One region of the Blautia sp. LMAG:89 genome, then DNA from elsewhere that is predicted to be linked to it. Evidence: riboswitches for the same ligand, from Rfam matches in the RefSeq annotation. Region 1 holds a riboswitch; the other holds the start of a gene.

The links. A riboswitch is a leader RNA that binds a small molecule or an ion and turns the genes downstream of it on or off. The one in region 1 is predicted to bind FMN.
Region 2: another riboswitch for FMN. It lies ahead of CCC70_RS06950 (ECF transporter S component); the one in region 1 lies ahead of CCC70_RS16615 (DUF6783 domain-containing protein).

Annotation. Positions count from the first base shown of each region.
Region 1 covers NZ_NANC01000012.1:499,580-515,076, reverse strand. The annotation lists gene CCC70_RS15635 (DUF6449 domain-containing protein) at 1-533, shown strand, start outside; gene CCC70_RS15630 (pseudouridine synthase) at 533-1,300, shown strand; gene rpsB (30S ribosomal protein S2) at 1,479-2,222, shown strand; gene tsf (translation elongation factor Ts) at 2,259-3,197, shown strand; gene CCC70_RS15615 (hypothetical protein) at 3,503-3,769, shown strand; FMN riboswitch at 3,959-4,073, shown strand; partial or broken gene CCC70_RS16620 (DUF6783 domain-containing protein) at 4,163-4,429, opposite strand; partial or broken gene CCC70_RS16615 (DUF6783 domain-containing protein) at 4,379-4,504, shown strand; gene ribD (bifunctional diaminohydroxyphosphoribosylaminopyrimidine deaminase/5-amino-6-(5-phosphoribosylamino)uracil reductase RibD) at 4,507-5,634, shown strand; gene ribE (riboflavin synthase) at 5,616-6,269, shown strand; gene CCC70_RS15600 (bifunctional 3,4-dihydroxy-2-butanone-4-phosphate synthase/GTP cyclohydrolase II) at 6,288-7,505, shown strand; gene ribH (6,7-dimethyl-8-ribityllumazine synthase) at 7,535-8,008, shown strand; gene CCC70_RS15590 (HAD family hydrolase) at 8,024-8,680, shown strand; gene CCC70_RS15585 (tetratricopeptide repeat-containing glycosyltransferase family 2 protein) at 8,779-9,858, shown strand; gene CCC70_RS15580 (collagen-like protein) at 9,981-10,613, shown strand; gene CCC70_RS15575 (MATE family efflux transporter) at 10,740-12,122, shown strand; gene fliB (flagellin lysine-N-methylase) at 12,263-13,399, shown strand; gene CCC70_RS15565 (LeuD/DmdB family oxidoreductase small subunit) at 13,539-14,021, shown strand; gene CCC70_RS15560 (3-isopropylmalate dehydratase large subunit) at 14,025-15,275, shown strand; gene CCC70_RS15555 (LeuD/DmdB family oxidoreductase small subunit) at 15,320-15,497, shown strand, end outside.
Region 2 covers NZ_NANC01000004.1:638,690-654,186, reverse strand. The annotation lists gene CCC70_RS06995 (FMN-binding protein) at 1-631, shown strand, start outside; gene CCC70_RS06990 (L-lactate dehydrogenase) at 979-1,926, shown strand; gene CCC70_RS06985 (Tex family protein) at 1,999-4,155, shown strand; gene CCC70_RS06980 (mechanosensitive ion channel family protein) at 4,490-5,353, shown strand; gene panD (aspartate 1-decarboxylase) at 5,865-6,257, shown strand; gene panC (pantoate--beta-alanine ligase) at 6,359-7,198, shown strand; gene CCC70_RS06965 (bile acid:sodium symporter family protein) at 7,202-8,203, shown strand; gene thiC (phosphomethylpyrimidine synthase ThiC) at 8,679-9,983, shown strand; gene CCC70_RS06955 (fibronectin type III domain-containing protein) at 10,278-13,454, shown strand; FMN riboswitch at 13,565-13,682, shown strand; gene CCC70_RS06950 (ECF transporter S component) at 13,812-14,447, shown strand; gene CCC70_RS06945 (MATE family efflux transporter) at 14,575-15,497, opposite strand, start outside.

The DNA.
Region 1 (15,497 bases):
TGCTGATGTTCGATTATGCGGGAATTCCGTCAGAAGGATACATAGATGAATGGGGAATGAATGTACCGGCTGTTCAGGAAGGAGAGCGGGTGTCTACCTCCGTTCTGGTGTATCCGGCATATAAGAGAACACTTGCAATTTTGGAAGAAACAGGATATCCTCTTTCCATGGATGAGCTGTCTGTTGAGTATATTGATGTTTATTACTTCAGCTCCGAAGCTGCCGGCGAAGATGATGAGGTTTTTTCCGACATTGAGTCTGTTTCGGATCTTGAAGAAACAGAGAACGGTTATAAAGTCCGTTACGATAAAAAGGAACAGCTGGAAACCCTGAAAAAGTGTATCCGCCCATCACAGCTGGTAAACGGATGGACTATCTGGAATGCAGATGTCACAATGGAAGTGGTTTTGGAAGGACAGGAGAGCACCGACGGGGATTCCGGACTTTATATGACATTTGCCGGTGAGATCCCGGATTTCATCAGAGCAGATGCAAAGGCAGCCCATGTAACAGAATGGGAGGTAAATGATTAATGGAAAAACCAGTCCGGCTGGATAAATTTCTGGCAGATGCCGGCGCAGGTACACGAAGCGAGGTAAAAAAATACATACAGAAGGGTCAGGTGCAGGTTAACGGGAAATCTGTGAAGAAACCGGAACTGAAAGTAACAAAAGAAGATCAGGTGGTTATGAACGGGCAGGAAATTCATGCTGCACCGGAATATGTATACTATCTTTTTAACAAGCCGGCGGGCTGTGTCAGCGCAACGGAGGACTCCAGAGATAAAACGGTTCTCGACTATATTGAAGAGAAAGACAGAAGAAAGGGATTTTTTCCGGTGGGACGCCTGGATAAAGATACAGAAGGCTTCCTTCTGATCACAGATGACGGTCCTCTGGCACACGAGCTTCTTTCTCCGAAAAAGCATGTTGACAAGACCTACTATGCAAAAGTATCCGGGAAAGTGACAGAAGAAGATGTCGTGAAGCTGGCAGAAGGCGTGGATATCGGGGAAAAAGATCTCACACGACCGGCAAGGCTGGAGATCCTTTCCACCTGGGAGTCCGATACAGAATCTGCAGAAGCCGGAAAGAACTGGGAATCTGAGATCCGACTTACCATCCACGAGGGAAAATTCCATCAGGTAAAACGGATGATGGAGGCACTGGGAAAAAAAGTAACTTATTTGAAAAGACTATCCATGGGGCCGCTGGCGCTTCCTTCAGATCTTCCGACAGGAAAATATCGTTCGCTCACCGAAAAAGAGCTGGAGCTTCTGAAGTCTGCCGGAAACCGCTGAAAAACAGAAAAAAATTGGAAAAATCCCCTTTACATAAGGGGATTTCCTATGCTATAATTCAGAAGTTGCAAAAATAAGCACGCACGGCGATTCTGTAAGGACGGTGCCCTACAGTATGTAAGGGGTCCCGGGAGAAGGCGACCTGTGCGGAAGAATTTAACCAAAAAGGAGAAAAGACATGAGCGTTATTTCAATGAAGCAGCTTTTAGAGGCAGGTGTTCATTTCGGACATCAGACAAGAAGATGGAACCCTAAAATGGCTCCGTACATTTACACAGAGAGAAATGGTATCTATATCATCGATCTTCAGCAGTCTGTAGGAATGGTTGACGATGCTTACAATGCAGTAGCAGATATCGTAGCTAACGGTGGACACATCCTTTTCGTAGGAACTAAGAAACAGGCTCAGGATGCTATCCGTACAGAGGCAGAGCGTTGTGGAGAGTTCTTCGTAAATGAGAGATGGCTTGGTGGTATGCTTACAAACTTCAAGACAATCCAGAGCCGTATCGCAAGACTGAAAGAGATCGAGACAATGGAAGCTGACGGAACATTCGACGTACTTCCTAAGAAAGAAGTTATCGAGCTTCGCAAAGAGCTTGCTAAACTTCAGAAGAACCTTGGCGGAATCAAAGAGATGAAGAGAATCCCGGATGCTATCTTTATCGTAGATCCTAAGAAAGAGAGAATCTGCGTACAGGAGGCTCATACACTTGGAATCCCGCTTATCGGTATCTGCGATACTAACTGTGATCCGGAAGAGCTTGACTATGTGATCCCGGGAAATGACGATGCTATCCGTGCAGTAAAACTCATCGTTTCCAAGATGGCTGACGCTGTTATCGAGGCTAAGCAGGGAACTGCTGAGGCAGATGGCGAGATCGAGGCTGAGTCTGAGGAGTTTGCAGCTACAGAGGAATAATTCGTATAAACAGAATATTTCAGGAGGAAACGAACAATGGCTATTACAGCAGCACAGGTAAAAGAGTTAAGAGAGATGACCGGCGCCGGAATGATGGATTGTAAGAAAGCTCTTACATCTACAGATGGTGATATGGATAAAGCAGTTGAGTTCCTGCGTGAGAAGGGTCTTGCTACAGCACAGAAGAAAGCAAGCCGTATCGCAGCAGAGGGTCTTTGCAAAACTCTGGTAACAGAGGATGGAAAGAAAGCAGTCGTTGTTGAGGTTAATGCTGAGACAGACTTCGTTGCAAAGAACGAGAAGTTCCAGGGCTATGTTGCAGATGTTGCAGCACAGGCACTTAACACAACAGCAGCTGATATCGATGCTTTCCTTGCTGAGGCATGGGCACTTGATACAACCAAGACTGTAAAAGAGGCTCTTGCAGCTCAGATCGCAGTAATCGGCGAGAACATGAACATCCGTAGATTTGCTCAGGTTGAGGAGCAGAACGGATTCATCGCTTCCTACACTCATATGGGTGGAAAGATCGGCGTTCTTGTAGACGTTGAGACAGATGTTGTTAACGATGCTGTTAAAGAGATGGCTAAGAACGTAGCTATGCAGATCGCAGCTCTGAAACCGCAGTACACAAGCGACAAGGAAGTAAGCGCTGACTATATCGAGCATGAGAAAGAGATCCTTATGGCTCAGATCCAGAACGATCCGAAGGAGTCCCAGAAACCGGCTAAGGTTATCGAGGGAATGATCACAGGACGTATCAAGAAAGAGCTTAAAGAGATCTGCCTTCTTGCCCAGACATACGTAAAAGCAGAGGACGGAAAACAGTCCGTTGCTAAATACGTAGAGCAGGTAGCAAAAGAGAACGGCGCTAAGATCCAGATCAAAGGCTTCGTTCGCTACGAGACAGGCGATGGTCTTGAGAAAAAAGAAGAGAACTTCGCTGAGGAAGTTGCAAAGCAGATGGGTAAATAATCCATTAACTTAAGTTTTCATTATATTATTTTAATAAGTCTGAATTTAAGTATTTAAAAACCTTGAAAGCCGATGGTGTAGATTGATAACAGTCAAAGCCATCGGTTTTCTTTATCCAAATATCTTGGACACTCTGTCAAATATATTCTCTGGTTCTTCCTGCCACATCAAAATAAGTATGCTCATGCATTGACAGAGATAATCGATACTTTCAAAACGCCTAAATGTCACGGCCTGCGCCTGTTTCCGCTTATAATTCCTCACTATTTGTGCCGCCAGCCAAAGGCGGCGGAATGGAGATTTTTATGAAATATACCCAGGATAATGGAAAAATTAAATTATGTGAAACTGATAATATGGATCATCTCGTGCGGTTAACACAAGCGTTGAATGAAAATAATATTCTTTACGAAACGAGATTGAAAAAAGGAACATTTATCAATAATCTTTTTTTCCTGATTTTTTATCATACTTTTGCATCGGGAATTGATCATAAGAATGAAACAACATGTATTTATGTACTAGAAAAAGATTTTGCTGCTGCCCAAAAAGCAATAGTAAACTGCAGATAAAAAAATTCATCTTCCAAGGCACAGGCTCTGTGTGCTGGCTATCGGTCATTGCTTGCGTGTCTGTTTGTCAACCAAAGCCTGAGAATAGCAATACGACGATTGCCTGCCAGTAACTAATATTCCGCATGGAATGAGTGAAATAATAATTCTGCTTTACAAATAACAGATAAAGTATTAAAATAAACAAAAAGATATCTTCAGGGCAGGGTGTGATTCCCTACCGGCGGTAGAGCCCGCGAGCCGAAAGGCATGATCCGGTGAGATTCCGGGGCCGACAGTACAGTCTGGATGGAAGAAGATGATAGTACAGTTGATTTTTGTATGAATGAATGTAGTATCAGAGCTCTGAGATGGTGATCCATTTCAGAGCTTTTTATATAGGAAATCAGACATTCATTTATCGATCAGATGTAACAGATCAATTCCACCCTGCAGATATTTCTGCAGGTTTTTTTGTATCTGGTACATCATTTTCGAAATAAATATACCACTCACTTGTCTGTGAATCCGATTGCACAGATCTAAAAGCCTCGGCGTACCAGAGCGTGTTTGAAAAATCATTCCTGCAATCTGCACGCCCCACTTTGCGGTATATTTTGCCCGAATTCAGTTGCCGTAGCCCGCTACGGCGCCCTCATCCGGACAAAATCTCCCACAAATTGTGACGCACATCTTGCAGAAAGCCTTTTTCAAACACGCTCTAGACAAAGAACAGGAATAAGAAAGAAGGAATAGAAATGACGGATCAGGAATATATGCTTCGGGCGATTCAGCTGGCAAAAAAAGGAGAAGGCTGGACGAATCCCAATCCGATGGTAGGGGCAGTGATCGTAAAAGACGGAAAGATTATCGGGGAAGGCTATCATAAAAAGTATGGAGAACTTCATGCAGAACGTAATGCTATTGCTTCTCTTACAGAATCAGCAGAAGGTGCGGTGATTTATGTTACGCTTGAGCCTTGCTGTCATCATGGAAAAACACCTCCATGTACGGAAGCGATCATTGAACAGAAGATAAGAAAAGTGGTGATCGGTTCCCAGGATCCGAATCCGAAAGTGGCGGGAAAAGGTGTACAGATGTTAAGGGAAGCCGGTGTAACAGTAGTTGAAGATTTTATGAGAGAAGAATGTGATCAGCTGAATCCGGTGTTTTTTCATTATATTACTATGAAGACTCCTTATGTAGTGATGAAGTATGCCATGACACTGGATGGGAAGATCGCAACGAAGACAGGAGCATCAAAATGGATCACCGGAGAAGCGGCACGAAAAGAAGTACAGCATATGCGGCATCAGTACATGGGAATTATGGCAGGCATTGGAACTGTGCTTGCAGATGATCCGATGTTAAACGTCCGGGTAGAAGGATGGAAAAGTCCTGTCAGGATTGTGTGCGACAGTAAGCTCAGGATCCCGCCGGACAGTCAGATCGTAAAAAGTGCGGAAAAGTACCGGACGATCGTGGCTTATGCAGATCAGAAAAATACAGAAGAAAAAATAAAAATATTACATACCATGGGAGTTGAGACCATTTACTGTCCGGATGAAAAGAATCAGATAGACCTTAAGAAGCTGATGACAGATCTTGGAAGCAAAGGCATTGACAGTATTCTCCTGGAAGGAGGCGGTACGTTAAATGACAGTGCCCTGCGAGCCGGAATTGTAAAGGAAGTACAGGCTTTTGTGGCACCAAAGCTGTTTGGCGGTGTGGCCGGGAAGACACCGGTAGAAGGTATCGGAGTTGAATTCCCGTCTGAAGCAGTGGAACTGAAATATACAGATATCTGCCAGATTGGTGAGGACATCCGGATAAGATGTCAGGTGTGTGAGAAAAAACAGGAGGAATCATGTTTACAGGAATCGTAGAAGAGAAGGGAAAAGTCCGTTATATACAGCTGACAGGAGAATCAGGGATCCTGGCAGTGAAAGCCCGGAAGGTCCTGGAAGGAACAAGGATCGGTGACAGTATTGCGGTGAATGGTGTGTGTCTGACAGTTACGTCGATCCAGCCGGACGGATTTACTGCCGATGTGATGGCAGAGACGATCAGAAGAAGCAGTCTTGGCAGTTGTAAAGCTGGAAGCCAGGTAAACCTGGAACGGGCAATGGCTGCAGATGGCAGGTTCGGAGGACACATAGTAAGCGGCCATATTGATGGGACTGGCGTGATACGTTCCATGCTCCGGGAAGAAAATGCCATCTGGGTATCGATTGGGACATCACCGCAGATCTTGCATCTGATCGTGGAAAAAGGATCCATCTGTATTGATGGGATCAGCCTGACGGTTGCAAGGATTGATGAAGCTGGTTTTCAGGTGTCGGTCATTCCACATACAGGAGAAGAAACCACCCTTTTGGAAAAGGTGCCGGGGGATCTGGTTAATCTGGAAAATGATGTGATTGGAAAATATGTAGAAAAACTGCTTGGCATCAGAAAAAATGAAGAAGAGAAAAAAAAATCCGGAATTACGATGGAGTTTCTTGAAGAATTCGGGTTTTAGAACAGGAGGATATACACTATGTCACAAAATTATCAGTACAACACAATTGAAGAGGCACTTAGGGATCTTAAGGAAGGAAAAATAATTCTGGTCACAGATGATCCGGACAGAGAAAATGAGGGAGATCTGATATGTGCGGCAGAGTTTGCGACCCGGGAAAATATTAATTTCATGGCGACTTATGCAAAGGGTCTTATCTGTACACCGATGAATGCGGAAATTGCGGCGAGATTGAACTTTCCGCCGATGGTTGCTGAGAACACGGACAATCACAGTACAGCATTTACCGTGGCAGTGGATCACGCAGATACAACCACCGGTATCTCTGCGGCAGAGCGCTCCTATACCATTATGAAGTGCGTGGATGATCAGTCAAAACCGGAGGATTTCAGAAGACCGGGACATGTATTTCCACTTATTTCCAGAAAAGGCGGGGTTCTGGTACGGAATGGCCATACAGAGGCAACAACAGATCTTATGAGACTTGCCGGACTGAAGGAATGCGGCGTGTGCTGTGAAGTTATGAAAGAAGATGGAACTATGATGCGTACATCACAGCTATGGGAAATGGCAAAAGAGCATAACCTTACATTTATTACGATCCGTGATCTGCAGGATTATATAAGAATACATGAAAAGCATGTAAAGGAGGAAGCAGCTGCAAACCTCCCAACGCAGTATGGTGATTTTAAAATGTATGGTTATATCAATGACATTACAGGAGAGCATCATCTGGCACTGGTAAAAGGTGATCTAGGAGATGGTGAAGATGTGCTTTGCCGGGTACATTCGGAGTGCCTGACAGGAGATGCATTCGGATCACTCAGATGTGACTGCGGCTTGCAGCTGCAGACAGCGATGCGCCAGGTAGAGGCGGAAGGCAGAGGGATCATTCTGTATATGAGACAGGAAGGCAGAGGAATCGGACTGATCAACAAGATCAAAGCTTATGCGCTTCAGGAGCAGGGATACGATACTGTGGAGGCTAATGTGAAGTTAGGATTTGCACCGGATCTCAGAGAGTACTGGGTCGGGGCACAGATACTGTCAGATCTTGGCGTGAAATCATTAAGATTACTGACAAATAATCCGGATAAAGTTTATGGACTTGGTGAATTCGGGCTGAAGATCAATGAGAGAGTACCTCTGGAGATTCCGGTACAAAAGTATGACAGAAAGTATATGAAGACGAAGCAGGAAAAGATGGGTCATATTTTTAAAGAAATAAATTTATAAAAAACAGCAAATATCAGGAGGAAGAAAAAATGAGACAGATCAATTTAGTAGAAGGAAAAGTAGTAGCACCGGAGGGAATGAAGGTTGGTATCGTGGCAGCGAGATTCAATGAGATCATTGTGAATAAATTATTGGGAGGGGCAGTCGACGGACTGGTAAGACATGGAGTAGAAGAAGAGAACATTACTGCAGCATGGGTACCGGGAGCATTTGAGATTCCGCTTACAGCACAGAAAATGGCACAGTCAGGAAAATATGATGCAGTTATCTGCGTGGGAGCTGTCATCCGTGGAGATACTTCACATTATGATCTGGTGTGCAATGAATCTGCCAAAGGGATCGCACAGGTTGAACTTGCAACAGGGATCCCTGTCTTATTCGGAGTGATCACGACTGAGAATATCGAGCAGGCTATTGCGCGTGCAGGAAGCAAAGCCGGGAATAAAGGCTATGACTGTGCGTTATCTGCGATCGAGATGGTCAATCTGATGAAGCAGCTCTAAAAGACAGGAAAATAAATGATGACAAAAACGATCATATTCGATTATGATGGAACGATCCATCATACCCTTGGAATCTATGAACCGGCATTTCGTGAAACCTATCAGTGGCTGACAGAACAGAAGGCTGCAGAAGAACGGGAGATAGGCTCGGCGGAAATTGCCGGCTGGCTGGGATTTAACAGTAAGGAGATGTGGAATACATTTTTGCCGGAGCTGGATCAGAGCTATAAAGAGCAGGCAAGCAGGATGGTAGGAGAACTGATGGTCAGACAGATCAGGAAGCATAAGGCAGTGTGGTATCCGGGAGCAGAGGAGATGCTTACAGCTTTGAAGAACCGGGGATATCATCTTGTGATCTTAAGTAACTGTAAAGCTTCATATCGTGAGGCGCACTGGAGGGAATTTGGGATGGAACGATGGTTCGATCATTTTTATGACTGTGAATCGTATGGATTCCGTCCAAAGACAGAAATTGTGCAGGAAATTATCCGGGAATATACTGGCCCTTATCTGGTGGTCGGAGACAGGAGGCAGGATCTGGAATGTGCCAGAGCCTGCAAAAGCCCATTTATAGGATGTCTGTATGGATATGGTGAGAAAGGGGAGCTGAACGGAGCAGATCATCTTGCAGAGCATATAGAGGAAATACCACAGTTGGTGATACGAGGATGAGTTCAGCTTTATCTGAAAACAGAAGCTGTACACTGACAGAAGGCATAGGACTGACGGGAACGGCATAAATATTATAAAAATCCGAAGGATCCTGAAATATGATTTCCCTCAGTCTATGTATGATCGTTAAAAATGAAGAAGCAGTTCTTGAGAGGATTTTAAAGCCGGTTTCTCAGGTGTTGGATGCGATTCTGATCGCAGATACCGGTTCTTCAGACAGAACAAAAGAGATCGCGGAGCAGTATACGTCGCAGGTGTTTGATTTTCCCTGGTGTGACGATTTTTCTGCTCCGCGTAATTTCCTTCTGGAAAAAGTCAGCACCGATTATTGGATGTGGCTGGATGCGGATGATGTCCTGGATGAAGAAAATCTGGAAAGACTGAAGAGTCTTAAAGAAACTCTGGATCCTGGAACAGATGTTGTAATGATGGAATATGCAGCAGGCTTTGACCAGAGTGGGAGAACAACATTTTCTTATTTTCGGGAGCGGATAATGAAAACATCCAGAAATTTCAGATGGAATGGGGCAGTTCATGAAACTGTGATTCCGGAGGGAAACATCATCTATTCAGATGTGGTGATCCGGCACCGGAAATGTGGAAAAGGTGATCCGGACCGTAATCTCCGCATTTATGAAAAAATGCAGGCAGGAGGAGAAACGTTGGAGCCCAGACATCAGCTTTATTATGGGAGAGAACTGTATTATCATCAGCGTTATCCGGAGGCAGAGGCTGTGTTGGTGGAGTTCCTGAAAAATCCGTCCGGATGGTTGGAAAATAAGATCGATGCCTGTTTTATACTTGGACAGTGCTACCAGAAAATGGGAGAAGAAAAATACGCACTGGAAGCTTTTCTGTACAGTCTGACTATGGATGTGCCGAGGGCGGAAATCTGCTGTGAGGTCGGAAAGATTTTTTTGGAAAGAGAGCTGCCCAGACAGGCTGCCTACTGGTACGGGCAGGCGCTTACTGTGCCGTCAGATAAGAAAAAAGGTGGATTTTTTATGGCTGAGTGTCATGGATTTGTGCCATATATGCAGCTTTGCGTTTGTTATGATAAGATGGGATGTCCGGAGCAGGCATTCTTTTTTCATAAGAAAGCGAAGGGACTGAAGCCGGAAGATCCGGGAGTATTGTATGATCAGAAATATTTCTGGGAAAAATATGGTCTGGCATAAAAGAAAAGATATCTTTATTATATTTTTCTGGCAGGGTACAAGCTTGCGGGGATCCTATGCACAGGTAAAAGCTGTTGTCATATACTGTAGGGAAAGTTATTTTCCTATGAGGTGATCGAAGAATGCTGTTCAGGCATCGAAAACGTAAGGAAATGGAAATGCAGCAGGACAGTCATGAGGATTTGTCCTGTATGTCCTGTTATGGAAATCATAGTTCCTGTGGATGTGACAGATGTGGAACAAGAGGCTGCCCAGGCCCTGTGGGACCTACAGGACCAACCGGTCCCAGAGGCTGTCCGGGAGTTCCGGGTCCTATGGGTCCTCAGGGACCGCAGGGGGAACCGGGAATACAGGGATATACGGGAGCCACCGGTCCGGCTGGAGCCACGGGTCCAGCGGGAGTCATCGGTCCGACGGGAGCAACAGGAGCCACCGGTCCGGCAGGAGTAACAGGTCCGACGGGAGCAACGGGAGCCACCGGCCCTGCTGGAGCGGCAGGAGCAACAGGAGCCACAGGTCCAGCGGGAACGACGGGGGTAACAGGTCCGGCTGGTGCGATCGGAGCCACGGGTCCAGCAGGTCCAACAGGAGCAACAGGAGCCACTGGTCCTGCAGGAGCAGCCGGAGCCACCGGCCCTGCCGGAACAGTAACCCCGGCAGCTGCTGTTGGAAATGCAACAACGGTAGATGATATTGTGGAGGATTTTAATGCACTTCTTGCAAACCTTCGTGATGCAGGACTCCTGGAAAGATAGTGAAATGATAAACACACGTTACTATGCGGCTGCGTATTTTATGCAGCCGCTGCATATTCTCCATAAAAATATTTCATTGTAGCTTTCTGACGAAAGGTGCTATAATATTTTTGTCAAAGTATGATTATGGGGGATGAAATCGTGAAAAAAAACAAGTATGAGATCGATATGTGCAATGGGTCGATCATGGACAAGCTGATCTCGTTTTCACTGCCGCTGATGCTGTCCGGTATCCTGCAGCTGATGTTCAATGCAGTGGATATCGTGGTAGTGGGACGTTTCAGTGGAAGTGAGGCGCTGGCGGCAGTAGGCTCCACTACCGCACTGATCAATGTGTTTACCAACCTTTTTATCGGGATCTCTCTTGGTGCCAATGTGCTGGCAGCCAGATTTTATGCTGCCGGTAAGGATGAAGAAATGTCAGAAACAGTACATACATCGATCCTGCTGGCTCTGATCAGCGGGATCATCATGGCAGTTCTGGGAGTGATCTTTGCCAGAATCTGCCTGGAGCTGATGGATACGCCGGAGGATGTGATCGATCTTTCTACTCTTTATATGCGTATCTATTTTCTGGGAATGCCGTTTTTTATGCTGTATAACTATGGCGCAGCAATTCTGCGTGCAGTGGGAGATACCAAGCGGCCGTTGGTCTTTTTGATCATTTCCGGTTGCGCCAATGCGCTTTTGAATCTGTTTTTTGTGATCATTTGTCATTTAAGTGTGGCAGGTGTGGGAATCGGAACGGTGATCTCTCAGCTGATCTCCTGCATTCTTGTCCTTCGGTGTCTGTATCAGACAGAGGGAAGCTATCAGCTGCGTTTTTCAAAACTGTCCATAAAGGGAGAGTACCTGAAGCAGATCTTCCAGGTGGGACTGCCTGCCGGGATCCAGAGTACAGTGATCAATTTTTCCAATGTACTTCTTCAGTCTTCTGTAAACTCCTTTGGTTCCATTGCTATGGCAGGATATACAGCAGCCAATAATATTTTTGGATTTCTGTATGTGTCCGTGAATTCGGTTACCCAGGCATGTATGAGTTTTACCAGCCAGAATTATGGTGTGCGAAAACCGAAACGTATGGACCGGGTGCTTGTTGACTGTATGATCCTGTCCTTTGTCGTATCCTTTGCCATGGGCTGTGGTGCATACTTTTTCGGTCCGCAGCTCCTGAAGATCTATACGGAAGACCCTAAGGTTATCCAATGTGGAATGGAGATTCTTGCCTATACCACAGTTACTTATTTCCTCTGCGGACAGATGGATCTGTTTCCGGGAGCACTGCGTGGAATGGGACGCTCCGGTGTGCCGATGATCCTGTCTATTATCGGAACGGTCGGCCTTCGAATTGTGTGGATTTTCGGAATTTTCCCGGCTCACAGATCACTGAAAGTACTGTTTATTTCTTATCCGGCATCCTGGATCCTTACGATCATCATGCAGGTGACCTGTTTCTGGTTTGTAAGGCGGAAGGTGCACAGACAACTTTTGGGAGAGAATGCAGAATAAAAACGAATACACAGAATATCAGAGAAAGCGGATAGAATTCCGCTTTTCTGTGTTTATGGGGAAAAATAAAACATGTCAGCTCATGTCCATTTTGCAAACAGGAGACATTGGAGCTGAAAAATAAAGAATATGGAGGAAACATGGAATTATTAAAACCTGATTATTACGACGAATTTACCTGTATTGCAGACAAATGCACCATCAGCTGCTGCAGGGAATGGAAGATCAACATAGATGATGAAACCTACAGAAACTGGAAAACCATCCAGCCGCCGTCAGAGGTGCCCGGACACAGAAGCTGCCTGCAGGCCTATACCATGAAAAAGGACGGCAGCCGGATCATGAAGATGACGGAAGAGCACGACTGTCCTTTTCTTGCAAAGAACAGACTGTGCTATCTGGTAAGTGCTTATGGGGATTCGATGCTTTCAGAGACCTGCCAGATTTTTCCAAGGGAGATCCATGAATTTCAGGATCATAAGGAAGCGACCATGATGCCCTGTTGCCCGGCTGTCCTGGACATCTGGAAGGAGAAGAAAAGAATCGCTTTTCCGGAAACTCCAAAAGAAAAGGAACAGCCGCTTTTTCTTGTGCGTCGGAAGGTTATGGATCTTATAATGGATCCTGAAAAAACACCGGAGGAAACCCTTCTTGAAAGTTTTTATGTTCTGAAGGAACTTCACCGGAACACGCCGCTTACCACAGAGCTTGTGGAAGATTATTTTTCAGAGAAGACAATTCACCAGCTGGAAAGAGCTATCAGCGAGATAGACCTGCCTGTTCTGGATACTATGGACGAATGCAATGAACTTTTGCAGGATCTGGCTGTAAATTACTGGAAAGAAGGACTTTACCGGAAGTATCTGGAGCCGGTGACGGAGTTGGCGGAGGAATTATCGGAAGAGTATGAGGAAGAGGAAATGACGGAAGCCTGGGAGGATTTTTACCGGGAACTTCGTGCATATGAAAATCTTCTCCGAAGCTTTCTTACCAACGAAGTATATTCGGATCTTCTGACATCAGAAGGAGATCTGGAAGATGCCCTGGTTCATATGCAGTGGATCGGTATGGAATATGCCACCATTCGCCAGGCTGTTTTTCTCCGGTGGCAGAAAGAGGGACGGGGAGCACTTCCCTACGAAACACTCCGGGATTATATGGTGGTGATCTCCAGAATGACCGGATATGAGGAAGAAGATATCCGGGAATATCTTGAGAACAGTTTTGAAGAACTTCTGTGGGAGTGGGGATATTTTGCGCTGATCACAGGAAAATGACTTTATAACTTGAAGTTATATTAAGTATTAAAAATATACATTTTAATTATATGACGTTTTGTGTTAGAATATAGGACGAAAAGGGTAACAGAGGAATGTTAACCCGGAAATGGATAACAATCAGAAAGGAACTTGTTTTATGGATAAGGGAACAATTTTTAAATTTCATAATGACCTCGATACCGATCAGATCATTGCATCCCAGTACCTGCTTCTGCCGAATCTGGATGAGATGAAGAGTCACACATTTGAGTCACTGGATCCGGATTTTTCCAAGAAGGTGAAACCGGGAGATTTTGTAGTGGGAGGAGAGAACTTCGGATGCGGCTCTTCCAGAGAGCAGGCACCGGGCGTTCTTAAGGCACTTGGAGTAAAGGCAGTTATTGCGAAATCTTTTGCGCGTATTTTCTTCCGCAATGCCATCAATATCGGACTTCCGGCAATTGTCTGTAAGGACCTCCCGGATGATGTGAAGACCGGAGATACCATGGAGCTTCATATGTCCGAGGGAACAGCGGTTGCCAACGGAAAGACTTATTCCTGCACAAAACTGCCGGAATACATGCAGAATATACTGAATCAGGGAGGACTTATCGCTTCTCTGAACCGTGAGGAGGAATAAGAGATGGGAATGACGATCGCAGAAAAAATCATCGCGGCAGCAGCCGGTGTGGACAGCGTAAAACCTGGAGATATCTATACGGTCCAGCTGGATCATCTGATGAGCAATGACGGAACCACACATCTGACTGTTGACATGTACAACAACAAATTAAAAAATCCACATATCGCAGATACAAAGAAACTGGTATTTATCGTAGACCACAATGTACCGTCTGACAGCCCGAAAACAGCAGCATCCCAGAAAAAAATGAGAGATTTTGCAAGAGAGAACAACATTGATTTCTGGGAAGGAAAAGGCGTGTGTCATCAGATCATGATCGAGAATTATGTCCGTCCGGGACAGCTGATCTTTGGTGCAGACAGCCATACCTGTTCTTATGGAGCACTTGGCGCTTTCGGTACCGGTGTAGGATGTACAGACTTTCTTTATGGAATGGTAACCGGAACTTCCTGGGTCATGGTTCCGGAAACCGTAAAATTTAACCTGACAGGGAAGCTTCCTGAGGGCGTTTACGCAAGAGATCTGATCCTTACCATTATCGGTGAGATCGGGGCAAACGGCTGCAACTATCAGGCAATGGAGTTTACCGGTGAGGGCGCCAGAACATTAAGCATCAGCGACCGTATGGCACTTTGCAACATGGCTGTTGAGGCTGGTGCGAAGACAGGAATCTTTGAGGCTGATGATAAAGCTCTGGAATATCTGAAAGAGCATGGACGTGAGCCAAAAGCGGTATATCACAGCGATCCGGATGCTGTTTACGCAAGAGAGTATACCTTTGATCTTTCAAAAGTCCGTCCGGTTGTAGCGAAGCCAGACTTTGTTGACAATGTGGTTCCGGCTGAGGAAACCTGCGGCATCAAGATCAACGAAGCGTTCCTTGGCTCCTGCAATAACGGCCGTATTGAAGACCTCCGTGTAGGCGCAGAGGTGATCAAGGGGAAAAAAGTTGCAGAAGGCGTTCGTTTCCTGGTCGTTCCTGCAAGCCAGACCATCTACCGCCAGGCATTAAAAGAAGGCCTGATCGATATCTTCATGGAAGCAGGCGCTATTGTGATGAACCCGAACTGCAGTGTATGCTGGGGAAGCTGCCAGGGTGTGATCGGTGAGAACGAGGTTCTTATCAGCACCGGAACACGTAACTTCAAGGGACGTGCCGGACATCCGAGCTCCAAGGTTTATCTGGGATCTGCGGCAACGGTTACCGCATCTGCCATTGCAGGTGAGATCGCAACTGCAGACAGAGTATAAAAACCTCAGAAAAGATATTCAGGAATAAACAGGAGAATATACATATGGAAGCATTTACAGGAAAAGTGTGGGTACTGGGCGATGATATTGATACCGATATCATCATTCCGACCGAGTATCTGGCGCTGAAAACCATTGACGATATGAAACAGTACGGATTCAGTCCCCTTCGCCCGGAGCTGGCAGGACAGATCCAGAAAGGTGACATTATTGTAGCAGGAA
Region 2 (15,497 bases), on a different contig from region 1:
TGGTACGGATTCTGTAGATGATATTGATGCAGTCAGCGGAGCAACCTATTCCTCCAACGGAATTCTCAACGCTGTAAAAAAAGCTCTTAAAGAAGCGATCAATCCGGAGTATGGAAAGAAACCGACACCAACTCCGACAAAGAAACCGACACCAAAGCCAACAGCCACACCGAAACCTACGGCAACGCCGAAACCAACAGCCACACCGAAGCCAACAGAGACGCCGGCAGCAACCCCGACGCCGGAGCCGGACGACCCGGATGTGACGCCGGTTCCTGAAAAACCCAATGTAACTCCAACACCAGGGACAGATGAGCCGGATGCAACACCGGAGCCAACGGAAGCACCGGAACCGGTGGGAATGTACAGAGATGGAACGTATACAGGCTCGGCTTTTGGATATGGAGGAAAAACATATCTGACAATTACGATCTCAGGAGGCCAGATCGTATCCATTGAGCAGACAAATCAGGATACACCGGAATTTTTTGATCCTGCATGGAGCACGATCTATTCTCAGATCATGGCAAACCAGTCGGCGGATGGAATCGATACTGTCAGCGGAGCCACATATTCCTCCGAGGGGATCCTGGACGCTGCACAAAAGGCCCTTGCCCAGGCAAAGAATTAACCGGGTGAACGTTGGAGCAGCTATAAACATCTGAATCTAAGCCAATAATAAGAGGTGAAAGAAACCTCTGGACTTCTTGATTTTTTTTGAAGTTCAGAGGTTTTTTGCTAGGTTTCTGAAATTGCTCCTATAAATCGATAAAAAAATAACAGGAATGTATACAGAATAATAGGAAAAATATCAGAAAATATAAGCGGTTTAAATAATTTGAAATGCAAATTGGCGGGGATTAATCTGAGAAATACAATAAAATTTTTATTGCACAGGGCAATGTTTTATGTTATGTTTGAATGTGTGTAATTAAAGTTGTTATTAAAATGACAAACAACGCTGAAAGGAGAACAAATATGAGCAGTAAAATTACGATCATCGGAGCAGGAAGTGTAGGAGCAACTATCGCTTATACCTTATCACAGAGGAGTATTGCATCAGAGATCGTTCTGATCGATATTAACAAAGATAAGGCTGAAGGTGAGGTTATGGATATTGAGCAGGGAACCAGTTTCCGTGAGCCGATCTCCATCGTGGCAGGAGATTACCCGGATGCTGCAGATTCTGACATTGTGATTATCACTTCCGGTATTGCCAGAAAACCGGGACAGACTCGCATCGAGCTGACACAGACCAACGTTAACATTATGAAGAATATTACTCCGGAGATCGTAAAGGTGGCTCCCAAAGCGCTTTATATTATCGTAAGTAATCCATGTGATATTATGACTTATGCATTTGCAAAGCTTTCCGGACTGCCGGAAAATCAGATCCTTGGTTCCGGAACCGCCCTGGATACGGCCCGTCTCCGCTGCAGACTTTCTCAGCACTACGGTGTATCTGAGAAAAACATCCACGCCTATGTATTCGGAGAGCATGGAGATACTTCCTTTGTACCGTGGTCCAGAGCCTTTGTTGCAGGTGCGACCCTTGATGAGTTTGACAAGATCGTTCATGAGGATCAGAAAGATCTGCAGCCACTTGACAGAGAAGAGGTTCTGGAGTATGTTCATACTTCAGGATCAACAGTGATCGCCAAGAAGGGTGCTACATTTTATGCGGTAGCCGTATCTGTTTGCAGACTTTGCTCGCTTCTTCTTGCAGCATCTGATACAATAGTCAGTGTATCAACCATGCTTCACGGAGAGTACGGTGTTGAAGACGTATGTCTTAGTACCATGGCTTCTATCGGACCGGAAGGTGTAAAACGTATCGTTCGTGTTCCGCTGACCGAGGAGGAGACAGAGAAGCTTCATGCAAGCGCCAATGCTCTGAAGGCCGTGATCGCACAGATTGATCTTTGATAAATGTCAGAAGCTGTGTAAAGAGGAAAATGCAGCCTCAGGCAAATTTGAAACAACGGGAGAAAGATAAAAATGGATATTATTCAGGTAATTACCAGAGAATTGAACGTTGAGAAATGGCAGGTCGAGGCAGCGGTTAAGCTGATCGATGAAGGCTGCACCATTCCTTTTATTTCCAGATACCGTAAGGAAGCAACCGGTACACTGAACGACGAACAGCTTCGTAATCTTAATGAGAGACTTACTTATTTAAGAAATCTTGAGGATAAAAAGGCTCAGGTTCTGGGCAGCATCGAGGAGCAGGGCAAGCTGACTCCGGAGCTGAAGAAACAGATCGAGGCAGCGCAGACACTCGTTGTGGTAGAGGATCTTTACCGTCCGTACCGCCCGAAGCGCCGTACACGTGCCATCATCGCCAGGGAAAAAGGTCTGGGACCTCTGGCCGACATCATCCTTCTCCAGATGACGAAGAAACCTCTTGAAGAAGAGGCAAAAGCATTTCTTTCTGAGGAAAAAGAAGTCAAAACTGTGGAAGAGGCCATCAGCGGTGCCAGAGATATCATTGCAGAACATATTTCTGATGAAGCAGATTATCGTATCAGTATCCGTAAGAGAACAATGGATAAGGGAACTATATGTTCCACCGCAAGAGATGAGAAGGAGCAGTCTGTATACGAGATGTATTATGACTTTGAGGAGCCGGTGAAAAAGCTTGCAGGTCATCGTGTCCTTGCTCTGAACCGTGGTGAGAAAGAGAAATTTCTTACTGTGAAGATCCTTGCACCTGAGGAAGAGATCATCCGTTATCTTGAAAAACAGGTGATCGTCCGCGATAATCCATACACTACACCTGTTCTGAAAGAAGCCATTGAGGACAGCTATAAACGTCTCATCGGACCGGCTATTGAGCGTGAGATCCGAAGCGCCCTTACAGAGGCAGCAGAGGACGGTGCCATCCATGTCTTTGGCAAAAATCTGGAGCAGCTTCTCATGCAGCCTCCAATTGCAGGACAGGTAGTTCTTGGCTGGGACCCTGCCTTCCGTACCGGATGCAAGCTGGCAGTGGTAGATCCTACCGGAAAGGTTCTGGATACCACAGTTATTTATCCCACAGCACCAACCAATGAGACCAAGATCCGTGCCGCAAAGGAAACCCTGAAAAAGCTTATCAGCAAATATCATGTGACACTGATCTCTGTAGGAAACGGAACGGCATCCAGAGAATCCGAGCAGATCATCGTGGAGCTTCTTAAGGAAATCCCTGAAAAGGTCCAGTATGTTATCACCAACGAGGCAGGTGCTTCTGTATATTCCGCAAGCAAGCTTGCTACGGAAGAATTCCCGAATTTCGATGTTGGACAGAGAAGCGCCGCATCCATCGCAAGACGTGTACAGGATCCGCTTGCAGAGCTTGTAAAGATCGATCCGAAATCCATCGGTGTCGGTCAGTATCAGCATGATATGAACCAGAAAAAGCTGGGAGAAGCCCTTAACGGCGTTGTGGAAGATTGTGTAAACAAGGTCGGAGTGGATCTGAATACTGCATCTGCATCCCTTCTGGAGTATATTTCCGGAATCAGCAAGGCCATCGCAAAGAATATTGTAGCCTACCGTGAGGAAAACGGCCGTTTCCAGACAAGAAGAGAGCTTCTTAAGGTTGCCAAGCTTGGTCCGAAAGCCTTTGAGCAGTGTGCAGGTTTCACACGGATCACAGGAGGCAAAAATCCTCTGGACGCAACCAGTGTCCATCCGGAAAGCTATGACGCAGCAAAAAAACTCCTGGAAAAGCTGGGCTACACACCGGAAGATGTGGCAGAGCGTAAGCTTACCGGTATTTCCGGGCAGATCCGCGATTACGGAAAACTGGCAAAGGAGCTGGAGATTGGAGAGCCAACCTTACGTGATATCGTAAAGGAACTGGAAAAACCTGCCAGAGATCCACGTGACGAGATGCCGAAACCGATCCTCCGTACCGATGTCCTGGATATGAAGGACCTGAAAGAAGGCATGGTCCTCAAGGGAACTGTCCGCAATGTTATTGACTTCGGTGCTTTTGTGGATATCGGTGTGCATCAGGATGGCCTGGTCCATATTTCCGAGATGAGCGAGAAATTCATCAAACATCCGCTGGAAGCAGTCAGTGTGGGAGATATCGTGGATGTCCGTGTTCTTGGGGTTGATATGAAGAAAAAACGGATCAGCCTTTCCATGAAGGGAATTAATAAATAAAGAGAAAACCCGGGACATACCGCGCGAATTTATGCGATCAGCATAAATTCTGTGCATCGCCAGGCGTGTTACTGAGAACGGAGTGAAAAGTAACGTATATTCTGCAGCATTCTGCGGCGGATTACCGGACAGATATACAATAAAGCTATAACAGAAATACAGCAGTGGTTTATACCCTATACTTTATAGAACCGGAGAAATCAGGTTTACAGGGAAAAACCACTGCTGTATTATTATATTACCAGATGCGGATTATAGGGAATGTTTACATCAGGAATACATAGATCGATCCGCATATGTATATCGAATGATCGATCAGACAGGGGGGATTATATTGGATAGTACTGTACAGACCGTGCAGGAGGTCGGAAATCAGGTAAGCCAGTACAGGCAGATGTTTGAAAATTATCTGCCGGACATCACAAAATTCGGAATCAAGGTTGTTCTGGCTATCGTTGCTTTCTGGGTAGGAAGCACGGTAATTAAATGGATCGTAAAGTTTGTGAGGAAATCACTGACAAAATCCAGGCTGGATACAGGAGTGGCACAGTTTATGTCCTCACTGGTCAAGATCATACTTTACATACTCCTGATCTTTAACATATCCACAAGCTTTGGAGTAAAGGAATCATCTCTGGCAGCACTTCTCGGAACTGCAGGTGTTACTATGGGTCTTGCCCTCCAGGGTGGACTTGCCAACCTGGCAGGAGGCATGATGCTTCTTCTGTTCAAGCCTTTCCAGGTAGGGGATTACATCATCGTTAACGGACAGGATGGAAGCGAGGGAACGGTAGCCAAGGTCGAGATCTGTTATACAACGCTGTTATCCATTGATAACAAGCACATCGTGATCCCGAACGGTACTCTTTCCAATGTGACCATCACCAACGTAACAGCAAGGGATCAGCGAAGGCTGGAGATCAAAGTGGGGATCTCTTACAATGCAGATATCCAGAAGGCCAAGGATATCCTGGAAGATATCCTCACCGAGGATCCGGATACAAGAGAAGACGAAGAGATGGTGGTATTCGTAGACGAGCTGGCAGAAAGCTCTGTGATCATGGGCTTTCGTGTCTGGGTAGATACCGACCGCTACTGGGCAGCCAGATGGAGATTGAACCAGAGGATCAAGGAAGATTTTGATTATTATGGAATTGAGATTCCTTATAATCAGCTGGATGTGCATATCCATAAATAATATGCATAAAGGAAGAAAGCTAAAGCCCTTTCACATGGCAGAGAAATTGCTGTGTGGGAGGGTTTTTTGGTGAAAGTAACTGGTTTTGGGATTATTACTGCCATTCACGATAATAGAGAATATGAAAATTATTGACAAACCAGTGTCGGGGTGCAATAATACCCCACAGAGATAGTATTTGGACTCAAAACTATACTCTGGCTGAAATCACTGGAATCTTATATAAAAATAGCCAGCCGGAACCCGGGATCGGGAACGGACGGATATATGAAAATTATAAAAGATACGAGCCTGTATCGATGATAACGAAGGCGTTACAACAGTTATGGGAATTTTGAGCAACTGTTGAAGAGCATGCTTTTCGTGTATAAAAACAGGACTCAATATACAGGGAATCAATCAGAAGCGTTTCAGGGTCGAAGTGTACCCCGAGACGCTTTTTTATTAAATACGGAAGCGGATGCTTTTATCCACTTGAAAGTTATTCCCTACAGGAAAGGACTTATATAAGATGACAATAGAGATGTTAAAAGGAAAGATCCACAGAGCAACCGTTGTCCAGGCGGAACTGGATTATGTAGGAAGTATCACTGTGGATGAGGAACTGCTGGAAGCTGCCGGGATACTGGAATATGAGAAGGTTCAGATCGTAGATGTGAACAACGGCAGCCGTTTCGAGACATACACCATTTGCGGAGAACGCGGAAGCGGTATGATCTGCCTGAACGGAGCAGCAGCAAGATGTGTAAGCACCGGTGACAAGATCATCATCATGGCTTACGCACAGTACGAGCAGGAAGAAGCCCGTACTCACAAGCCTGCAGTTGTATTTGTAGATGAAGAGAACAGGATCAGCAGAGTGACCAATTATGAGAAACACGGACTGCTGAAGGATATGGCCTGACGCAGATCAGGAAGATAATAAGACGAAGGTGAATTCAGAAAAGAGGCTATCTCGAATCTATAAAGAAAACCGGTTCCAGAACCGGAAAAGAGGAGAGCATAATGCAGGTAACAAAAACAGTAGAAGAAACAAGAAAACAGATCAAAGCGTGGAAAAAAGAAGGAAAAACAGTAGGCCTTGTGCCAACCATGGGATTTCTCCATGAGGGACACGCAAGCCTGATCAAAAAATGCAGAGAGCAGAATGATATCGTAGTGGTATCCGATTTCGTCAATCCTACACAGTTCGGTCCTACCGAGGACCTGGAAGCCTACCCGAGAGACTTTGAGCGTGACAGCAAACTCTGCGAAAGCCTGGGAGCAGACCTGATCTTCTGCCCGGAGCCTTCCGAGATGTATCATGATCCCCACGCATTTGTAAGTATAGATACTCTGTCAGAGACACTTTGCGGAAAAACACGTCCGATCCATTTCAAAGGTGTGTGTACCGTTGTGACCAAGCTGTTCCACATTGTGGCACCGGACAGAGCATATTTCGGACAGAAAGACGCACAGCAGCTGGCCATCATTCGCAAGATGGTGCGTGATCTGAACTTCGATATTGAGATCGTAGGCTGTCCGATCATCCGTGAGGAGGACGGACTTGCAAAATCCTCCAGAAATACATACTTAAGCCCTGAAGAGAGAAAAGCAGCTCTTTGCCTGTCAAAGGCAGTAAAAGCCGGACAGGAAGCCATTCACGCAGGAATCCCGGCAGAAGAGCTTCTCGGAAAAATGCGAGCAGTGATCGAAGCAGAGCCTCTGGCAAAGATTGATTATGTATCCATGGTAGATGCACTTACCATGCAGCCGGTGGAAAAAGCTGACCGCAGCGTTCTTGTAGCAATGGCTGTTTACATCGGAAAAACAAGATTGATCGACAACTTCAGCTACGAGGTATAATGTATGGGGAAAGTTTTAAAGAAAATCGGAATTATCAGCAGCCTTGCATCCAGATATATCGGGATCATTATCATCGCTTTTTCCTGCCTGGCTTTTTTCTGGCGTGACGGATTTTCCTGGATGACGAACTATACGTCTGTATTTCTGGGAGTGATCATGTTTGGTATGGGTCTGACCATAAAACTGGATGACTTCCGGGCAATTTTTTCCAGACCCAAAGAAGTGGTGATCGGTGCAGTGGCTCAGTATACCATTATGCCGGTGATCGCCTGGCTTCTGTGTAAAGTGATGAACCTTCCGGCAGATCTGGCACTGGGAGTGATCCTGGTGGGATGCTGTCCGGGCGGAACAGCCAGCAATGTGATCACCTATATCGCAGGAGGTGATGTGGCGCTTTCTGTGGGAATGACTATAGTTTCCACACTGGCAGCACCGTTGATGACACCGTTTCTTGTATATGTTCTGGCAGGAGCCTGGGTGGAAGTATCCTTCTGGGCCATGGTGCTTTCTGTGGTAAAGGTAATTCTGATCCCGGTTCTCCTGGGAGTTTTTCTTCGGAGCCTTGCGGGAGAGCATGTGGATAAGGTATCCGATGTTATGCCGCTGGTGTCGGTTGTAGCTATTGTTATGATCATCGGAGGAATTGTGGCTGTAAATGCAGAGAAGATCGTAAGCTGTGGAGTTCTGGTGCTTGGAGTAGTGGCGATCCACAATTTCTGTGGTATGATGCTGGGATTTCTGGCTGCAAAAATCTTCCATGTGGAGTATTCCAGAACAACAGCTATAGCTATAGAGGTAGGCATGCAGAACAGTGGCCTTGCTGTCTCACTGGCAGCAGCTAATTTTGCAGCCAATCCGCTTGCAACACTTCCGGGCGCGATCTTCAGTGTATGGCACAATATTGCGGGTTCCATTTTTGCGGGGATCCGCCGTGCAGGTGCAGAAAACCTTGCAGAGATTGACCGGATCAGGGAAATCGACTGCTGTAATTGCGAAAAGCAATAAGCAGTGAATGCGGATTGCGGATATCCTCCTGACGGGGAACAGAAAAGCTGTGGAAGAATGTCTGTAAAGAAAGATCCGGGGGAGTTTGAGAGATAAAATGGCAGATTATGTCGAAAGAAAAAGTCATAAAATGCAGAATTGTGGTTTACAAATTTTAGCCGGTATACTATAATAACCACATGGACGAACAAACGTCCCCAACATATGAAAACAGGGGGGCCCGCTGAAGCGAGCTGAGAGTAGACTGTAAATGTCTTGACCCATAACCTGATTTGGATAATGCCAACGTAGGGACATATGCACGAAGGATTCTTAAAGACACAGAAGATCAGAGAGTACAGAAGAAATCAGAAGTACAGAAGATTTTCATTAAGTACGTAAGATTAAGAGCCGGTTGCCGTGATGCGTATGCGTTGCAGCAGCCGGTTTTTTGTTGTATAAACACAAAGAATTTATGGAAGGAGATTTTTTTTACATGAGAAATTACAGTACACAGATGGAGGCAGCCCGTAAAGGCATCATCACACCTGAGCTTGAGATCGTAGCTAAGAAGGAACGCATGACAACAGAGGAACTGCTTCCGCTGGTAGCCTCCGGTAAGGTGGCAATCTGTGCAAATAAAAATCACAAATGTATCGATCCGGAGGGCGTAGGTTCCATGCTCCGCACCAAGATCAATGTAAACCTTGGTGTATCCAGAGACTGCAAGGACTACGATGTAGAGATGCAGAAAGTAATGGAAGCTGTAAACATGGGCGCCCATGCTATCATGGATCTTTCTTCCCACGGAAATACCATTCCGTTCCGACGCAAGCTGACATCCGAGTGTCCGGCAATGATCGGAACCGTTCCGGTTTATGATTCCGTTATCCACTATCAGAGAGATCTTGATACGCTGACAGCTAAAGATTTTATCGATGTAGTCAGACTCCATGCACAGGATGGTGTTGACTTTGTAACTCTTCACTGTGGAATCACAAGAAAGACCATCGATCAGATCCGTAATCACAAGAGAAAAATGAATATCGTTTCCAGAGGAGGATCTCTTGTATTTGCATGGATGTGTATGACCGGTGAGGAGAATCCGTTCTATGAATATTACGACGAGATCCTGGATATCTGCCGCGAGTATGATGTGACCATCTCCCTTGGAGATGCCTGCCGTCCTGGATGTCTGGCTGATGCAACAGATGTATGCCAGATTGAGGAGCTTGTACGTCTTGGCGAGCTGACCAAACGTGCATGGGAAAAAGATGTCCAGGTAATGGTCGAGGGACCGGGACATGTGCCGCTTGATCAGGTTGAGGCAAATATGAAAGTACAGCAGTCCATCTGTCAAGGTGCACCGTTCTATGTATTAGGACCGATCGTAACTGACGTTGCACCGGGATATGACCACATCACATCCGCGATCGGCGGAGCAGTAGCTGCTATGTCCGGAGCAGCATTCCTCTGCTATGTAACACCGGCAGAGCACCTTGCACTTCCGAATCTTGAGGACGTAAAACAGGGAATCATGGCATCTAAGATCGCAGCTCATGCAGCAGACATTGCCAAAGGTGTCCGCGGTGCCCGTGAGATCGATGACAAGATGGCAGATGCCAGAAGAAAGCTTGACTGGGAGGCACAGTGGGAATGCGCCATGGATCCGGAAACAGCAAAACGTATCTGGAACGAGCGCAAACCGGAGCATGATGATACCTGCTCCATGTGCGGTAAATTCTGCGCAGTACGAAGCATGAACAAGGCACTTGCAGGAGAGCATATCGATATTCTGTAAGAATACAGAATGCATATGAGCATGCAGCATCACAGTAGAACGTGGTGTTGGCAGTATCCAGCCAGAAAACTGGTTGATCGAATGCGGATATGGAAAGAACAGTAATGCTGAAATTGTGGAAAGTCTGATGTTCCGATAATAAAACATAAACCGCTGTGATCTAAAATGAAGATCACAGCGGTTTTTTGCAGAGTTGGAGACATTATTGCAGCTTGCGAAAAGACAGGGCCGCGTTATAATAAAAACAGAACTTACATATAAACGGTTTACATAAAAAGGAAGGAAAGGTACGAAATGAAATTTCCGAAAAAATTGATGGCATTTGGCCTGTCGTTATGTATGGCTGTTGTTCCATGTGGACCGGTGGCGGCCGAAGATTTTACAGACGCACAGACGGATATGACAGACGCCATTGATACTTTTACAGATGACGGGAATTCTGAGAAATCAGAAAATACCGTAAACACAGATCAGATCACGGAAGAAGATAATGCCGTGAGCACAGATCAGATTACAGAAGAAGAGTTTCCGGGATCAGATATCGGAACGGAAACGGATGAAGCTGAAAGCTCAGAGAGTGAGGAAATACAACAGGATTCTGATGAAGGATTAATTCTGGAAGAACCTTCGGCGGTCATCAGAAAAGCAGAAGGAACAGAGGATACAGAGGAGGCCGCGGCACCGGAAGAAATTTTTGGTGACGGAGAAAACCAGGAGCAGCAGGAAGATATATTCACAGATGATATTCCGGCAGCAGGCACTTCCGAAAAAGAAACAGATGTAGAGAGCACAGAAATATATCTGTATGCGATGAATGATACCTACAGCAGTGTGATCTCCATGCCGGATACCATGCAGACATCTTATCAGATCCAGACATCCGGCAAAAATCCGGTATATACGGTTGTTTCCGGTTATACCGCGAAAGTCAGCAAAACTGGTCTTGTTACTCCTAAAATGCAGTATGTAACCTATGTAGACAAAAACGGAAATGACGTAAAGAGCCAGTGGGAATACATGTTTGGAGAGACCCTGATCTCTGTACAGGATGGAAACAGTACCGTTTATTATAAATTCATACTCAAAGATTATGCGGAGTATTACGCAGAACAAAAAATGGATACATTTCTCAAAGAAAATATTACTGCGGAAATGTCCGATTATAAAAAGGTTGAGACGATCGCCAGATGGCTTGCCAACAACTTCAATTACAGTCAGTATCATTCCGGCTATACAGGCCTGATGCTGGATGGCGGCGGAGACTGCTGGGCCAATACCAGCGCAGTGAACTATATGTGCGAAAAACTGGGACTGACCGTGTATGCAAGGTATGCGGCAAATGATCCGGGGGCAGGAAGCGGTCACAGGAATTCCGTAGTCATTATTGACGGCGAAAGATATCTGGTTGACTGCGGATATACGGGAAATGCCCCCAGACATTATGAACTGTCCAAAATGGACTATGACTATTCTTATAAGATCCTGAATGATGGAACACTCAGGCTGTATCAGTATGAAGGGACAGATACAAATATCGTAGTTCCAGATACCATTGACGGAAGAAAAGTAACGGTTCTTGGAAACAGTACCTTCCAGTATTGCACCCAGGCTTCTGATATAGAGTCTGTTACTTTGCCGGATTCGCTTACAACCATCGAAAAGAATGCTTTTTACAACTGTGAGAAATTGAAATCTGTTACGATTCCCCCAAATGTGTCATCTATAGGGCTGGCTGCTTTTGTGGAGGGCTTGTCTGAGTCCAGTCTGACAGAAATTAAAGTAGATCCGGAAAATCCGTATTTTTCTGAAAAAGACGGAGTGGTATTCAGCAAGGATGGCACAAAACTGATCGTGTTTCCGTCCGGACGTTCCGGAGATTACCAGATCCCGGATGGAACTGTAAGCGTGGGAGACTATGCTTTTTATTACTGTGTAAATGTTTCTTCCATAACAGTCCCGGGAAGTGTCAGAAGCCTTGGAGAAGGTGCATTCGGAAACTGTTCGTCGCTTACGAAAGCTGTCCTGAACGAAGGCTTGGAAGAAATCGGTGAATATGCATTCCAGAGCAGTTCAGGGATCCGTGATATTATAATTCCCGCATCTGTAAAATCAGTTGGGAAAAATGGACTTCGTCTGTCTTCCGAGTGCAGGATAAGAGTACTGAGCACAGATACTGTCTGGGCGGATGATGCGTTCAGGGATTCAGCACTGATCGCGGGAAAAAAGGATTCCACACTTCAGAAATACGCAGAGGACCATGGCTGCACGTTTGTGGAGCTGTCAGCAGACAACCGGATACCGCTTCAGAATGAATGGTTTGAACAGATCACTTCAGACTATGAATATAATGGAAAAAGCCATGAACCTGAAATAGAATCCAGTGAATCCGCACCGGAACTTGAGCAGGGCTCCGATTATGAAGTAACTTATGAAAATAACATCAATGCAGGAACTGCGACTGTAAAGATCACGGGAAAAGATATTTTCTGCGGTACAGTAGAGCGGAGTTTCAAGATTACGCCAGATGAAAATGGAATGTATGTGTGCTATTTTGCGGAAAATAATGAAACCTACCTGGAAACCACCTTTAAAGGAAAAAAAGTGGAACCGGAAGTGGTAATTGACGGACTGGTACAGGGAAAAGATTATACGGTAACCTATGTTAATAATGAAAAGCCTGGTGAAGCTCGTGCAGAGCTCACGGGAATCGGCAATTATAAAGGATCGGAAACATTATATTTTACTATTTACGGAAAACTGCCGGCTGCGGATCCAATAGCTGATCAGACATATACAGGAAAAGAACTCACACCTGCCATCGTAATCCCCGGATTGAAAGCCGGCGAAGATTATTATATGTACTACGAGGATAATCTGTATCCGGGTGTGGCAACGGTAACCATTTATGGTACCGGTTATTATAAAGGTACCGCAACCATTCATTTCAAGATCATAAAAAAGACAGAAAAGTTTGTCAGCAATGTTAAGCTAAACAGAACCTCTTACACTTATACGGGAAAAACCATCCGGCCATCAGTAACCGTAACTGTAAATGGAAAGAAGATCGGTGCGAGTGCTTATAAGCTGTATTACAAAAATAATAAAAATTCTGGAATTGGAACTGTGCAGGTCAGAGGGACCGGAAAATACAGTCGTATCAACAAAACGCTTACCTTTAAGATCCTGCCTCCAAAAACTCTGCTGACAGGACTGAAAAAAGCAAACAGATCCTTTACCGCAAGCTGGAAAAAAAATATACAGGCAACCGGCTATCAGATCCAGTATGCAGCAGACAGCAGATTTACAAAAGAAAGAAAAACGGTCACAGTTGGAAAACAGTCTGCGACCAGATATAAGATATCAGGACTGAAAAACAAAAAGATCTATTATGTCCGCATCCGGTCATATAAAAGAGTCGGAAAAAAGGTTCTTTACAGTAGCTGGAGTACGGTAAAGAAAATCCGGGTTTGATCATAAAAGAGTGGATCTTAGATTTATATAAATGGAGCAGAATGCTTCTGTGACAGAATTAAGGCTTGTAATTATAAAAAGAGCGCGTTATAATGAACTCATAAAAAAGAAAATTTCTTCGGGGCAGGGTGTGATTCCCTACCGGCGGTATAGTCCGCGACCCGCTTTGGCGGCTGATCTGGTGAAATTCCGGAACCGACAGTAAAGTCTGGATGAGAGAAGAACGCGCAGTATTTAAAGAACGTGCTCAGTGCCCCGGGAAGAAGCTCCCGGGGCTTTTTATGTGAAGAAATTTTTTCGCATAAAGATTTCTTGTGGAAATTTTCTTTGAATATTTCTGAAGAAGGAGAGAGAGTTATGAGTGAACAGATATTACAGAGAGGAAATGCTGTGGAAAGAAGCAGAACAAGAACCATCGCGCAGGTAGCCATGCTTGGTGCTGTGGCAGGAGTATTGATGAATCTTGAGTTTCCGATCCCGTTTCTTGCACCGTCTTTTTATCAGCTTGATTTTTCCGAGGTACCGGTTATGGTAGGAACCTTCGCTATGGGACCTGTGGCAGGTATCCTGATCGAGCTTGTGAAGATTCTCGTACATCTTGTGACTAAGGGAACCATGACTGCCGGTGTTGGTGATGTTGCCAACTTCCTGTTTGGATGTGCCTATGTGGTACCGGCCGGTCTGATCTATCGTTTCCGCCATAAAAAGAGCAGAGTACATGCAGTTGCAGGTATGGCAGCAGGAACAGTCCTGACAGCGATCCTTGCATGCTTTGTCAATGCTTTTGTACTGCTTCCGGCTTACGGTAAGGCGTTTGGAATGCCAATCGAGACCTTTATCCAGATGGGAAGCGCAGTACACAGCTCTGTAAACGGACTGCTTACCTTTGCACTGCTGATCATTGCTCCGTTTAATATCTTTAAATATGCACTGACATCTCTGATCGTATTTGTAATTTATAAGAAGATCCGTGTTGTACTGAAGGGTGACTGATCATAAGCAGCTGATGTAGGATGAAGAAAAGATCAGAAATTAGTGGTTTCAGATAAATATCTGAGAATGTGAGAAATGCCATGTAATATATTGCCGATGGGCAGTAAATTACATGGCATTTTTTATGTCAGGCGTTTTGTTCTGCAGCTTTCATGACTCCAAGCTCACGTCTGGCAAAAACAACGGCCAGCACAAATGCAGAGGTATCTGCAATTGGTCCTGCGTACATGACGCCATCGATTCCGAAGAAGACCGGGAATATGACGATCAGAGGCAGCAGGAAGAGCACCTGCCTTGTGAGGGACATGATCACACCAAGCCTGGCTTTTCCAATGGAGGTAAAAAAGCCGGCGGACATAGGCTGGATTCCGTTGGCAAAGGTCATCAGCATGAAGATGCGGAGATATTTTTCTGCAAAATGAAAGTACAGGTCGCTGCCGTTTCCGAAGATGCCTACGATCTGATGTGGGAAGAACTGGAAGCAGATAAAAAATATGGTTGCGATCACAGTACATAAGGTTACGGAATAGCGGTATGTCTGGCGCACGCGGCTGTATTTTTCGGCACCGTAATTAAAGCCCCAGATGGGCTGGGAGCCCTGGGAGATTCCGATGCATATGGCCATAAATACCTGGTTGACTTTGGAAATGATTCCTGCACAGGCGATCGGAATATCACTCCCGTAGGCTGAGAGTGCTCCGTAATGGCGAAGTGTATTGTTCATGACGATCTGCACTGCAGCAATGGCAACCTGATTGATACAGGATGCCATTCCCAGAGAAAAAATGGCAGACAGATTGCGTGCCTTAGGAATCAGCATGGAGCGGTCCAGGTACATTTTCCGAAGTCTGGAAAAATAAAAAATGATCAGAAGTCCGGATACGATCTGACCGATCACGGTTGCCCAGGCTGCACCTTTGATGCCCCAGCCGAATCCAAAGATGAAAAGTGGGTCCAGGATGGTGTTGATGACAGCACCAGCCAGGATACAGGTCATGGAATAGGTGGGACTCCTGTCTGCACGGACCAGGTGATTGCCGCCTGTGCTTA